DNA from 2 places in the Rhizobium aureum genome. Region 1 is predicted to be linked to the other one. Evidence: predicted binding sites of a transcription regulator. Region 1 holds the regulator's gene; the other holds the start of a gene.
What was found. The regulator LexA, encoded in region 1, represses DNA repair genes until DNA is damaged. The targets are predictions, from matches to a motif close to TGTTCNNNNTGTGTTCNG.
Positions count from the first base shown of each region.

Region 1 (7,296 bases):
CGTCCGTGCCGAAAACCAGGGCCGAAAAACCATCCTCGGCAACGCGGAAGCGATAGGCTTGGTCGCGCGCAACAAAGACATTGCCGTCGGCAATGCTCGTCTCGCATTGCTCCTGCGAGGCCACGCCCAACGGTTCGAGATAGGTCTTGTCGGCAAGGAACACACAGGCATTTTCAGTGCCGAAGGGGTGGCGCGCATCCGGTGCGACCGTGAAGCCAAGCTTGCCCAGGCGCTCCCGCGCCAGAGCGATGTTGACGGTCGGCAGCACGAGATGATCCAGCGGATGCGGCGACAAAGTCATGGTCCTCCCTTGTTTGCCTGCAAAAGCAGATTTGCGCTCATACAATGCTCAATTCAAGCCGAAAGCCAAGCCCGTGAAAGCGCAGGAGAACGTGGGCCGGACGCAACTGCGGCAACCCGAGCGCACTGATTCTCAACTGCGGTCGAGTTATGTGCCAGTCGCCGTCTTCATTCGCACACGAGCAGAGCAGGATTGAGGTGAATCGTCCATAAGGCGAACAAAGCGGCATTTCTCATATTTATCGATGAATTAGCGCGGATATAATTCGCAAGGAATTTCAAGCGATCCAGTCGATGGCGGCAAATATTTGATAGGCTCCGCGAAGCTTTACCGAAATTTAAGCACTTGCAGAACACATATGGAACATATAGTGTCCGTTCTGGATTTGTTTCACGACGATTTTCTTGATTTGGGGTTCCAAGACGATGTTGACGCGCAAGCAGCAGGAACTGCTTCTCTTCATTCACGAGCGAATGAAGGAATCCGGTGTCCCGCCATCTTTCGACGAAATGAAGGACGCACTGGATCTGGCATCCAAATCCGGCATTCACCGTCTGATCACCGCGCTCGAGGAGCGCGGCTTCATTCGCCGCCTGCCCAATCGGGCGCGGGCACTCGAAGTCATCAAGCTGCCGGAGGCCTATAATTCAAGCCTGCAGCCACGACGCGGCTTTTCACCGAGCATTATCGAGGGCAGCCTCGGCAAACCCCAGCCAGTCGCGCCTCCAGCCCCGGCAAAGGTTGCCAACGACGAGCACAATAGTTCCGCATCGGTACCGGTCATGGGGCGCATCGCCGCCGGCGTTCCGATTTCCGCCATTCAGAACAACACGCACGACATTACCGTTCCCGCCGATATGCTCGGCTCCGGCGAGCATTATGCGCTGGAGGTCAGGGGCGATTCGATGATCGACGCCGGAATTTTCGATGGCGATACGGTCATCATCCGCAATTCGACGACAGCCAATCCCGGTGATATCGTCGTTGCGCTCGTCGACGACGAAGAGGCAACGCTGAAGCGATTCCGCCGCAAGGGCGCTTCCATCGCATTGGAAGCCGCCAATCCGGCCTATGAAACCCGTATCTTCGGGCCGGATCGCGTCAAGGTCCAGGGCAAGCTTGTAGGGCTTATTCGGCGCTATCATTGACAGACGAGTTATCACCAACAGTTGGACTATCATTGACGGGTGATATCTGCGCAGGTGGCGTACCGAATTTGCCGGTGCGCCAATCATAGGTTCGGTGCCTGGTCCATGGTCGCTGAGGGTTTTCGAAAGCGACAGAGACAATAGGCTTATCGGCCGTGAGCGTCATTTCGATGGACCCGGTTTTGCGCAATGTCGCACCGGTTATGAGCATTGCGGCCGGAACGGCAATAATCAAGTCGTAGCCGGATCGGCGTGACGACGATGTTTGCGGTATCGCAAGCCGGCGGCAGATAGGCGGCATTTTCGATGGTGACCAACATGGCGCCGTTGTCGAGCATCGCCACGCACCATGCGCCCTTCTGACAGGCGAAACTTCCCTGCATTGTCCGATCCAGAGCCTCCTCCATCGCCTTGCGGACTGCATTTTGCTCTTCCCTGCTTAACCGGCGGCGGCGATCGGTCGTCTTATTGATCTGCGGAAGCCGGTCATCAGCGGGGAGCATGGTGGGTGGCTGATGTTCGGTTGCGACCAGCGCCTTCTGCCATTGTTCGAAAATGAAGACCTGCGGCCTTTCGCGATTTGTGGCGAGTATATCGTCCTGTCGCAACGCAACCAGGACACCATCTTCGGAAATCATCAGATCCGGCTTCGGCACACCTGAGCCGAATGCCGCCACGCCGATGGATGAAAGCAGCAACAGCAAGCCTAAATGGCGAAGCCGGGTCCGCAGCACGGTCATGATCAGAAAGCCGGCAATGAAGGTCGGCATCAGCCAGCCGGGTTGGCGGCCGAAGGTGATGTCGCCTCCCCAACCGGCCACAGTTTTGGCGATCAGGATGACTAGTTCCAGTCCCTCGCCGGTGACGTTCCAAAACGGCCCGTCCAGGCCGATAGGCATCAGCAGCATTGCGGCCATGCCGAACGGCATGACAATGAAGGAGACGACCGGCATGGCCGCAAGGTTGGCGGCGAGACCGTATGTCGCCAGCCGGTGAAAATGCTCGATCGAAAAGATGGCCGTCGATGCACCGCCGATGAACGAGGTCGACAACACGCCACCGAAGAAGCGCGACACGAAGAGCAGCGGGCTTATCAGACGGATCCGCGAGAGGATGTTTTCGCGGTGCCGCCGCCGTTTCCACAGCGAATAGCCCGACACCAACGCCAGCGTCGCTGCATACGACATCTGGAAGCTTGGGCCGAGCACCTGCGACGGCGACAGAATGAGGATGACGATGGCGGATAGCGCGACATTGCGAAGGCTGAGCGACGGCCGATCGAAAAGTACGGCCACCAGCATGATCGCCATCATGATGAAAGCGCGTTCGGCGGATACGCCGAAGCCTGAAATCAGGTAATAGGCCGTTACCGTCAAAAGCGCGCCGAAGGCCGCGAACTTCTTGGTCGGCCAGGCCTGAGCAACTCCCGGAAACAAGCTGAACAGATAGCGCAGGCCGACGTAGAAGATGCCGGCCGACAGCGCCATGTTCAGCCCTGAAATTGCGATGATGTGAGTGAGACCGGCAATTCGCAGCGACTCGGTCGTATCCTTTGAGATCGCACGTCTCTCATCGGTGACAAGCGCTGCCGCAAAGGCGCCCGTATCTCCCGGCAAGGTTTCCCGGATCCTGTCTCCGATGCCGTTGCGCAGGCCGGCGAGCCAGATATCGGCCTTATCCAGCGGCGAATCTGCAACGCCATCACCGGATGGAGACAATAAGGTCGGGTTGCCATAGGCGAAACCGTTCGCACCGATTCCATTGAAATAGGAACTGAAGGCGAAATCATTGAGGTCAGGCAGAGCAGGCCCGGACGGCGGTGTCAGACGCGCCTTGCCCTGGATGCGATCGCCGAGATCGAACGGCTTCGCCTGCTTGCGTATGAAGATCGTGACCCGTTCCGGCGAACGGCGAATCGTAGGCTTTTCCGTCGTCTCGACCCGGACGACATAGCGCCAGCCTCCATTGTCATAGGATTCGCGCCGCTCGACGCGGCCGGTGACGGTCGTCGTCACCGCCGAGTCGAGCATCACAGTGGAAACCCGCCAACTTTCCCATTGCGCCAGCGCCATGCCGAGGCAAATAAGCATGCCGGCGAAAAGCAGGTGGCGAGACAGCCTACCCGCTTCCCGCCGGAGCGCGAAGCTGGCGGCAAAGACACAGAGGCCCGCCAGCACGGCTTGCGGAGGCGGATCGCTACTAGCCTTGAACCAGAAGATGGCACCAAGGCCCATATAGATCGACGCGAAAAGGATGGCGCGGCCGTGTGTCGCCTCCTCTTCGACCAGTCGAGCAACGCTTCCTCCAATGCGGCCCGCGACCAGAAGGAGACGCGAAGCCAACGGCGCCTGATCCTGCGTCCGCGCTCCTTGCCGCACTTTGGCGCGAAGCATGATCGTCGCAACAGCAGGCGAAGCTGCGAGGGCGCAGCGACATTCCGGCCTTCTTCCCGCTGCTCCGTTGCCTCCAAATTAGGCACTCGCCACCGCCCCCATACAAAACCACAGCTTCGGCGCGATTTTTGCCGTCACCATGCAGTGATTTCAACCGAAATCGGCATGAGAGAAACGAAATAGAGGCGGTTTCCCTGCGCAGCCTTGTCAATGACGCTACCGCAGTGCCCAAAAGTTGATACCGCATTGCACAATTCGGCAATGGGATAACTTGGCATTAGGCTCTGGATCATATAGCTAGTCGGTAGTCGCTTAACCTTTTGGCGCTTTTTATGGCGTCAATCCCGCCAAATCTTGGAGGATCAGCATGACGGAACAAAGCGCGAAACTAACTTGGGGTGAAAAGACGGTGGATTTGCCGGTGAAAACCGGAACCATCGGCCCAAGTGTCATTGATATTGGTGCCCTTTATAAGAACACCTCCACTTTCACTTACGATCCTGGCTTCACCTCGACCGCATCGTGCGAGTCCAGCATCACCTATATCGATGGCGACGAAGGCGTTCTGCTGCATCGCGGCTATCCAATCGATCAGCTGGCCGAACATGGCGATTTCCTCGAAGTCTGCTACCTGCTGCTTTACGGCGAGCTGCCGACGACGGCGCAGAAGAAGGACTTCGACTATCGCGTGACCCACCACACGATGGTGCATGAGCAGATGTCGCGCTTCTTCACCGGCTTCCGCCGCGACGCCCATCCGATGGCCGTCATGTGCGGCTGCGTCGGCGCGCTCTCGGCTTTCTATCACGACTCGACCGACATCACCGATCCGCACCAGCGCATGGTCGCAAGCCTGCGCATGATCGCCAAGATGCCGACGCTCGCCGCCATGGCCTACAAGTACCATATCGGCCAGCCCTTCGTTTATCCGAAGAACGATCTCGACTATGCGTCCAACTTCCTGCGCATGTGCTTTGCTGTTCCGTGCGAAGACTATGTCGTCAATCCGGTGCTCGCCCGCGCCATGGACCGCATCTTCATCCTGCATGCCGACCATGAGCAGAACGCATCGACCTCGACGGTTCGCCTGGCGGGCTCTTCCGGCGCCAACCCGTTCGCCTGCATTGCAGCAGGCATTGCCTGCCTCTGGGGTCCGGCCCACGGCGGCGCCAACGAAGCCGCGCTGAACATGCTGAATGAGATCGGCACCGTCGACCGCATTCCGGAATTCATCGCCCGCGCCAAGGACAAGAACGATCCGTTCCGCCTGATGGGCTTTGGTCATCGCGTCTATAAGAACTACGATCCGCGCGCCAAGATCATGCAGAAGACGGCGCATGAGGTTCTGGGCGAGCTCGGCATCAAGGACGACCCGTTGCTCGACATCGCAATCGAGCTCGAACGCATCGCTCTGACGGATGAATATTTCATCGAGAAGAAGCTCTATCCGAACGTCGACTTCTACTCCGGCATCACGCTGAAGGCTCTCGGCTTCCCCACGACCATGTTCACCGTTCTGTTCGCTCTCGCCCGCACCGTCGGCTGGATCGCTCAGTGGAACGAAATGATCGAGGATCCGCATCAGCGCATCGGCCGTCCGCGGCAGCTCTACACCGGTGCACCGCTGCGCGAATATGTGCCTGTTTCCAAGCGCTAAGCTTCGGTATTGAAACAAAAAACCGGTCAGAGATGACCGGTTTTTTTATGAGCTAGCATATCCAGAACGATCTGCGCCGCCTTATCGCCGGGGGGCTCCTGCGTCTGCATTCGCTCCCAAACGAGATCGTAACCAGCAAGCATCGCGGCGCGCTCCGGCGTGTCGTTCGCCAGGCGCTCCATATAGCGAACGAGCATTCCTGGCCGCAGAACATCGTTGATCAGCTCGGGCAGGACAGCGTAATCGGCGATCAGGTTCGGCAGGGCGGCCGTCCATATCTTGATGCGCGAGAGCACAAACTTCGCCAGCCATTCCGTTTTGTAGGTCGAGACCACGGGAACCCCGGCAAGCCCCAGTTCCAGAATCACGGTGCCGGAGGCTGCCATGGCGGCATCAGCCTTAGCAAAAGCGCTCCATTTGGCATCCTGGCCGACGACGATATCCGGCTTGACCTGCCAATTTCCGACAAGAGAACGCACCAAAGCTTCCTGCCGCGGTACAGTCGGCAATAGAAAACGAATATTATCGTTTCGCCGGCTAAGCTCTTCAGTAGCCCGCTCAAAAACCGGAAGAAGCTGCCGGATCTCCGATGCGCGCGATCCGGGCAGCAACAGGATCGTTTTCTGCGTATCGGCGCCGGCGAGACCGCGCAATGCACGCAGGCGGCGCGTCTCCAATAGATCGGCATCCACAGTCAGACGATGGCCGACATAGGTCGTGGCCGGGCCGCCAAGGCGCTGCATCGCGGCGGGCTCGAACGGCAACACGGCGAGCACATGGTCGACATAGGCGAGCATCTTCTGCGCTCGATATTCCTTCCACGCCCAGACGCTGGGGCAGACATAATCGACGATCGAAAGACCAGGCAGAACTTTGCGCACCTTCTTCGCAACCCGATGGGTGAAATCGGGGCTATCGATGATCACAAGAACATCGGGCTTAGCGGCAATGATGGCTTCGGCCGTCTGCCGGATACGGGCAAGCAGCTTCGGCAGACGCTTGATGACCTGAATGAACCCCATGATCGAGAGTTCGGAATAATCGAAGAGCGAGCGCAGGCCCTGCGCTTCCAACGCGTCGCCGCCCACGCCAATCAACTCGACCGGCCCGTCGTAACGCCGCTTCAAGGCCGCAACGAGATCTCCCCCCAGCAGATCGCCGGAGACCTCGCCGGCAACGACGGCAAGCTTCAAAGGTGCACCGCTCACATGAAGCCCTCCGCGCTCAGGCCCCGGTCGATGCCGCAGACGAAAATGCCGGCTTCGTCGGCGGCGGCAATCACAGCCTGCCGGTCGAGGATCAGCGCTCTGCCGGCTTCGATGGCAACTCCGGCAAGACCAGCCTTCTTGGCATTCGACACAGTGGATACGCCGATGGATGGCAGGTCGGCTCGGACATCCTGCTGCGGCTTGCAGAGCTTGACGAGTACGCCGCGTCGACGCGTCGAAATGCGTCCCGCTGCGCGCAGCTCGGCAACCCGCTCGATCATCTTGTCCGTGCCTTCGGCCCCCTCGAGCGCAACGACGCGACCGCCGACGCTGACCGAGCCCTGCCCGACATCGAGCAACCCCAGCGCATCGGCCGCCTTGGCACCTTGAGCGATGTCGCGCAGATCCTCGTCCGATGGAGAGAATTTTCCAAGAGGTCCAGTCGTCGCCAGTAGATCGGGCGCGATCTCGTGCGCACCGACGACACGAACGCCGCCCGCCTCGATCAGGCGAATGACCATCTGCAACACGGCGTTATCACCACCTGACAGAAGCGTGCGTATGGTCGAGGGCAATTCCTTGATGACGC
Region 1 is NZ_JAQJCI010000004.1:332,815-340,110, reverse strand. Features, by position in the region: gene PH552_RS12990 (VOC family protein) at 1-301, opposite strand, end outside; gene lexA (transcriptional repressor LexA) at 727-1,449, shown strand; partial or broken gene PH552_RS12980 (ComEC/Rec2 family competence protein) at 1,430-3,842, opposite strand; gene gltA (citrate synthase) at 4,210-5,499, shown strand; gene lpxB (lipid-A-disaccharide synthase) at 5,526-6,707, opposite strand; gene PH552_RS12965 (LpxI family protein) at 6,704-7,296, opposite strand, start outside.

Region 2 (7,296 bases), on a different contig from region 1:
GCTCGAAGCGCTACTCGCCTTCATGGAACGGGAAGCTGCACGCGGCATTGAGAGATATCGCCGGAACCTGCAGGATGGTCATGATCGCATCTATAGGGAAGACATTGCCTATATCACGAAATGGTCGCCGGAGATCGTCGCAGGACTGAGGAATTGAGACCTCAGACGGCTTCCTTCTTGAGTGGGCGGAAGCTCATGCGATGCAGCGAGCAGGGGCCGTGTTGCTCGATGCCGGCGCGATGCTGCGGCGTGCCATAGCCGGCATGGGCGGCAAAGCCATAGGCAGGAAAGACGACGCCTGCGCGGGCCATCATCCGGTCGCGGGTCACTTTGGCGACAATCGATGCGGCGGCGATGGAGAAGGAGCGCGCGTCTCCCTTGACCACGGCTTTCCCGGGGCAGGCGAGCCCAGCCGGCACATCGAGCCCATCGGTCAGCACGTAGCTTGCCGGCACCGCCAGCCCGCAAATGGCGCGTCGCATCGCATCCAGGCTTGCCTTGCGGATATCGGTCGTGTCGATACGGGTCGCGCTGGATGAGGCGATGGAGATCGTCGCCGTCGCGAGGATCTCGACGAACAGTTCCTCGCGCCTGGCGGCTGTCAACTGCTTGGAATCGTTCAGCCCATTCGGAATGCGCTCGGGATCGAGGATGACGGCGGCAGCTACGACCGGCCCTGCAAGCGGGCCTCTGCCCACTTCGTCTGCTCCGGCAACGGGCCAATGTCCGGCACGCCGAGCGATCAATTCCAGCTCGAAGGTCGGGACGAGCGGGATGTCCTCGAATAACATTGGAGAATCGGGTGGTGTGCTGCGTAACATGCGGCGAAGCTCGCACACCACCCGATCTCCTGCAAGCCCCCGGTGGATCAGGGCGGCGAACCGGGGGCTTTTCCAGCGGGTACAGGGAAAACCCGCAAGGAATATCAGAGCAACGATAGCTGAACACCGCTGCCGTCAGGCGGCACGAACAGGTCATCGCGCAACGCGATATTGCGACGCGTGAGTTCGAGCCGGCGCGTTGCCATTTCGAAGCGGCGGCTGATTTGCCAGGCATAGGGGCCAGCGCCCTTCATGCGCTTGCCGAATTCGGCATCATAATCCTTGCCGCCGCGCATCGAGCGGATCAGCGACATCACATGGCGATAGCGATCCGGATAATGCTGCAGCAGCCAGTCGCGAAAGAGCGGGCTCACTTCCAGCGGCAGCCGCAAAATGACATAGCTTGCCTCCTGCGCGCCGGCCGCTTTGCCCGCGTCGAGGATGCGTTCGATTTCGTGATCGTTGAGCGCTGGAATGATCGGCGCCACCATGATCGCGGTGCGGATGCCGGCCTCGTTCAGAGCCTGGATCGCTTCCAGCCGCCGCGGCGGTGTCGCTGCCCGCGGCTCCATGGTGCGCGCGAGCTTCCGGTCGAGCGTCGTCACCGATACTCCCACCCGCACCAGGTTCTTGGCGGCCATGTCCTTCAGAATATCGATATCGCGCATGACCAGCGCCGACTTGGTGACGATGGCAACCGGGTGGTTTGCCCGATTCAGCACTTCGAGGATCTGCCGCATGATCCGCCATTCCTTCTCGATCGGTTGATAAGGGTCAGTATTGGTGCCGATGGCAATGACGCGGGGCTTGTAGCCGGGCTTTGCCAATTCACGCTCCAGAAGCTTGGCTGCATCCGGCTTGGCAAACAGCTTCGATTCGAAATCCAGCCCCGCCGACAGCCCCATATAGGCATGCGTCGGCCGCGCGAAGCAGTAGATGCAGCCATGCTCGCAACCGCGATAGGGATTGATGGAACGATCGAAGGAAATATCGGGGGATTCGTTGCGCGTGATCGCGGTGCGCGGCTTTTCCACCTGTACTTCGGTCTTGAAGGGTGGAAGCTCTTCCCATGTCTGCCAGCCGTCGTCGACGGTCTCACGCTGCTGCGGCTCGAACCGGCCGCTCGGGTTCAATCCGGCGCCGCGTCCGCGCCGGCGCTCCGCGTCGACCCTGAGACCGGCCTCGGTGATCAAAGCGTTGGCAACGTCTGCCGTATTGGCAGGCGCGAATGCGGCCTGCCCTGCAAGGGACTGCTCGTTCATCGGTAGCTCCAGGGCGGCTCATGCCATCGCATGCCGCGTCTAAGATGATTAAATTCCTATCCGACAAATGAGAACATTGCAAGAACAAAAATCCGGAATCACCATCTTCCGCTTCACGCGTTCGAGGCGCTGGTGAAGGAGGTGTCATGGTTTCGAGGTGGTGCATCAGGGTTTTCTTAAACGTTCCGGCCCGGGGGTTAGGTGCTGGCAATAAATTATGCGCCGCTTTATAAATGGGCAATGTTGACGGTCATCATGGAATGCCAGGATCACGAACCCGAGCTGGCGCAGACATTGGCGACATTGGTGGCAGGCGCGGTCGAAGGGCTGGTCTGCGATGTCGTCGTGCTCGATCACGGCTCCAGGGACGGCACTTCGCGAGTGGCGGATGCCGCCGGATGCCGTTTTTATTCGCAGTGGGATATCAAGGACATATTGCGTTCGGCGCGCGGTGACTGGCTGCTGCTGGTCGAGCCGGGTGCCCGGCCGCAGGCGGGCTGGATCGACGAGATCGCGGAATATGTCTCCCTGAACAAAGCCCCGGCACGCTTCACTGCGTCGCGCGGTTATCGCCGGCCCCTCCTTCAGCGCATTCGCAAGGGCACGCAGCCTTTGGAACTGGGATTGCTTTTGTCGAAGGCTCAGGCCATCGCGGCTGCCAGAACCGGCATGCGGCTGGCCGAATTCGCTAAAGGCCGCAAAGGCCGCAGCCTTTCAAGCGAGCTCATACCCTCGTGGGTGGCGCGGGCGGCACGATAGCACGTGGGTTTCGAGCCAGATTTCATTTGAAAAGCTGCAAATACCTGCGATAATTTTCCTGTGGCGGCACCTTACGCGTGTCGCGTCGGGCGGCCGACCATGAAGATGCCGATATGCGGCGGAGCAGGTCAGCGGCACACTCCTTGTCCGCCGGGATACCGGCGAAGGGAGGTGCGTCATGAAACGCACGATGCTTTACCGCCTCTTGTCCATGGCTCTCATGTCAAGTGCGATCCTTTTTCCCGGCGTTGCAGGTTCCCAGGCGATGCTGGTTTGCGCCCAGCGCTTCGATATCGTCGCCTTTCTTGGCGACAACCTTTCCGAAAAACTTTCGGCGGTCGGCAAGCTCGATCCCAATACGATCGTGGAGATCTACGCCGCTGAGAGCGGTAGCTGGACGCTGTTGATCACCGACGCCTCGGGGCGCAGCTGCATCATTCTCAGCGGCGATAATTGGGAATCAATTCCTGCCCTGCCAGGGCCGAAGGCATAGGAATGTCCGCGATGAGCAGATCTACTTGGAGACGGCGCCGCGCTTCAGATGCTCATCGAGGCGCGGCATGATCTCCACGAAATTGCAGGGCATATGGCGATAATCGAGCTGCGCCTTCAAAATGCCGTCCCAGGCATCCTTGCAGGCGCCGGGCGATCCCGGCAGCACGAAGATGAAGGTGGCATTGGCGACGCCGCCGGTCGCCCGCGACTGGATCGTCGCCGTGCCGATCTTGTCGTAGGAGATACGATGGAAGACCTCGGAGAAGCCGTCCATACGTTTCTCGAACAGCGGCTCCAGCGCTTCGGGCGTGACATCGCGGCCGGTGAAGCCGGTGCCGCCGGTAGTGATCACCACGTCGACCGCATCGTCTTTCGTCCAGGCTTCTACCTGCATGCGGATGCGCTCCTTGTCGTCAGGAACGATGGCGCGGGCCGCCAGCCTGTGGCCTGCTTCGGCAATGCGCGCGACAAGCGTATCGCCGGACTTGTCGTCTGCGAGCGTTCGCGTATCGGAAACGGTCAGCACGGCGATGCCGACGGGAATGAAGGATCTTTCGCTGACTGAACCTGCCATCATGCCTCTCCCGCAATCGTTTCCGTCACCTGGAAATACCAGTCCGGCTTCTGCCTGTGAAGCGAGGATGCAGCAGCCTTCGCCTGTTCGGCACTTTCGAAAATCCCGAAGCAGGTGGCCCCGGAGCCGGACATCCGGGTCACCATCGGCTGCTGGCTTTCGATCAGACCGGAAAGCACCGAAATCTCACCGCAGATCGAGCGCGCCGGCGGTTCGAGATCGTTGCGCAGGTTCCTGATCACCTTGATCCACTCGCTGGAGCCGCGCGGCATCTGTGTTGGAAACAGCAGCGGCGGATTGTCCTTGCGGGTGAGATGGCGAAATACATCCGGCGTGGAGACGCCGACGAGTGGATTGCCGAGAACTATCGGAAAGGAGGGGAATGCCGGCAGCAAGCCTATCGCCTCGCCGATCCCGCGCGCCACCAGCGGTTGGCTGGCAAGGCACATCGGCACATCGGCGCCAAGCTTCAAGGCGATGGCCGTGACCTTCTCGTCAGGTAGCGTGAGCTGCCATAACCGCATCAGTCCACGCAATGTCGCCGCCGCATCCGCCGAGCCGCCGCCGATGCCCGATGCGATCGGCAGGTTCTTTTCAAGATGGATATGAACGGCGGGTGCATCGAAGCCCGCCGCCTGTGCGGCCTGCCGCAGCAGATCGCGCGCCTTGAACACGAGATTGTCGCCAGCCTCGGCATCTGCCGACAGTAGTGGGCCGAAGCGCCCGGAAAGGCTGAACTCATCCTGCGCGCTTGCGCGGAATGCGACGCGATCACCATGGCGGGCAAAACTGACGAGCATGTCGAGCAGGTGATAGCCGTCGGCGCGGCGGCCGGTCACATGCAGCGCAAGATTGATCTTCGCGGGCGCTTCCTCCATGAGGTCGAAATCGCCCGCTGCCAAGACCGTATTCATGGGAAGTCTTAGGACTTCTTGTCGACCGGCGCCGGAGCGTTCGTGTCGGGCGAAGGCGCAGGCGCGGGATCGGGTAGCTTGCTCTTGTCGACGGTCTTCGGATCGTTATCGAGCACGGGCAGGCCCTTCTCGACCTTTTCCTTGATCTTCGGAATATCGGCTTCTTCCGGCTTCGAGGCGAGTGCGCGGTTCCACTGGTAGACGGCTTCGAGCTTGCGGTTCACACGCCAATAGGCGTCGCCCAGGTGGTCGTTGATCGTCGGATCGCCGGCCTTCAGCTGTGCCGCCCGTTCCAGCTCGTTCACCGCTTCGTCGAAGCGGTTCAGGCGGAAATAGGCCCAGCCGAGCGAGTCGACGATGTAGCCGTCATCCGGCTTCAGGTCGACGGCCTTCTTGATCATGTCCAGGCCCTGGTCGAGGTTCATGTTCATGTCGACCCAGGAATAGCCGAGATAGTTCAGCACCTGTGGCTGATCCGGGTTCAGTTCGAGCGCCTTCTTGAAGTTCGGCTCGGCTTCCGGCCACTTCTTCAGCCGCTCATAAGCGATGCCGCGCTGGAAGAACACGGCCCAATCGCTACGCTTCGGCACCGGGCCGATGATCTGTACGGCCTTGTCGTAGTTCTCGGCCATGGCCTGAAAATCCTTGGCGTCGGAAAGGACGCTGCCATAGGCAAGATAGCTGCGAACATCGTTGGGATCGGAATCGATCAACGCTTTCAGGTGTTTGCGAGCATCGTCGACCTTGCCGGACTGGGCAAGCGCAAGACCGAGCTGCAGCTCGGAAATGCGGGCCATCGGCGAATCATCAGGCACCTTCTTGTAGAAGGTGATGGCGCGATCGGTCTGCTCCCGCTTTTCGGCAAGTCCGCCGAGAAGAACCAGCGTATCGGCGGCCTTGGGATCGAGCGAATTGGCAATCTGCAGGTAGAGCGAGACCACGTCTTCGGCGCCGTCGCGGTTCAGTGCGGCGCCGATGGTGAAGAGCACGGCGGCCGCGCCCTGGCTCGCATTGGTGACCTGTTGGTCCGGCGTGTCGCCCTTGGCGATGCTGTCGCGCAGCGCATTCAGCGGTGCGTAGTTGCTGACGAGGTTGTCGCCGACCGAGATCGCATCCAGCGCCTTCTGCTTGTCGCCGGCCTTGGCTTCGAGCCGTGCAAGCGCCATGACCGCGCGCATGAAGGTATCGGGAGCCGTTGCACCGCCCGTCTTGTCGAGGATCGCATCGTTGAGATGCGAGCGTGCCGATTTGAGGTCACCCAATGTCAGCGCGATGGCTCCGGCATGATAGTTCTTGAAGATGTTGAACCAGTCCGGGCCCTTCATCTTGTCGATCATCGAGATCGCTTCCTTGCCGCGGCCAGATCCGGCCCGGGCCCAGGCGGAAAGCAGGTTGGTCATCATCCGGTCGAGATCGTTCGGACCGTTATATTTGAGGATTTCCTGCGCGGTGCGGTATTCGTGGCGACGGATGGCATCCATGCCGCGCACGATCGTGGTCACGCGCTCGACAGAGGGATCGCTTTTCAGCTCGTTGGCGTATTTGACGCCTTCTTCCAGATTGCCGTTGAGCAGCAGCGAGATCATCAGACGCTGGCGGATTTCGGAATTGCTGGGGTCGATCATCAGCGCCTTTTTATAAAGCGTGATGGCTGTGTCGTAGTCGTGATCGACATCGGCCGTGCGGGCAGCGAGAAACGCGCCTGCGAAGGTATCGACGCTATCGGGATCGAAAGCAACCGGAGCGCTGGCCTCCGGCGCTGTTGCTGCCGGCTTATCCTCCGCGCGCGCGCCAGTCAGGGCGGACACCGAAAGGATTGCCGCCAAGGCTACGCCCGAAAGGAAACGGATGGCAAGTCTCTGCCGCATTAGAAAGCCTTTCATCAAGGGAATGGCCGGCGAAGTCGCCGGCGGCACAACGCATTCGTGTCAACTGATTCACAACAGGATGGCTTTTTTGAAGCGGCCCTGCAAGAAATTCGGGTCGCCGCTATCAATTAACGCGTTCGATGCAGAAATCGATCACTTCGAGAAGTGCCGATTTCCAAGGCGTTTCCGGCAGAGGCGCCAGAGCGTCGCGCGCGATGGTGCCGTAGTGCACGGCACGGGCAATCGTGTCGGCCAGCGCGCCGTATTTCGTGATCAGGCCGAGGGCCTTTTCGAGATTCTCGTCGCTGTTATCGCCGGTTTCGATGGCATCACGCCAGAAGGCGCGTTCTTTCTCGGTACCGCGGCGATAGGCCAGAATCACCGGCAGCGTGATCTTGCCCTCGCGGAAATCGTCGCCGACATTCTTGCCGAGATCGGCAGCCTTGCCGCCGTAATCAAGCGCGTCGTCGACGAGTTGGAAAGCGAGGCCGAGATTGGTGCCGTAGGATTTCAGCGCATTGCGCTCCGCCTTGCCGGCATTGGCAACGATCGGGCCAACTTCGGCTGCGGCGGCAAAGAGCGCTGCAGTCTTGGCGCGGATGA
Region 2 is NZ_JAQJCI010000012.1:8,644-15,939, reverse strand. Features, by position in the region: gene PH552_RS23280 (phosphotransferase) at 1-157, shown strand, start outside; gene PH552_RS23275 (ribonuclease HII) at 162-821, opposite strand; gene PH552_RS23270 (PA0069 family radical SAM protein) at 926-2,083, opposite strand; gene PH552_RS23265 (glycosyltransferase family 2 protein) at 2,324-2,842, shown strand; gene PH552_RS23260 (hypothetical protein) at 3,021-3,335, shown strand; gene moaB (molybdenum cofactor biosynthesis protein B) at 3,357-3,911, opposite strand; gene PH552_RS23250 (4-(cytidine 5'-diphospho)-2-C-methyl-D-erythritol kinase) at 3,911-4,825, opposite strand; gene PH552_RS23245 (tetratricopeptide repeat protein) at 4,834-6,693, opposite strand; gene PH552_RS23240 (polyprenyl synthetase family protein) at 6,818-7,296, opposite strand, start outside.
Region 2: a site for LexA is predicted at 2,153-2,170, ahead of PH552_RS23270 (PA0069 family radical SAM protein). Genes of this name have one in related genera too.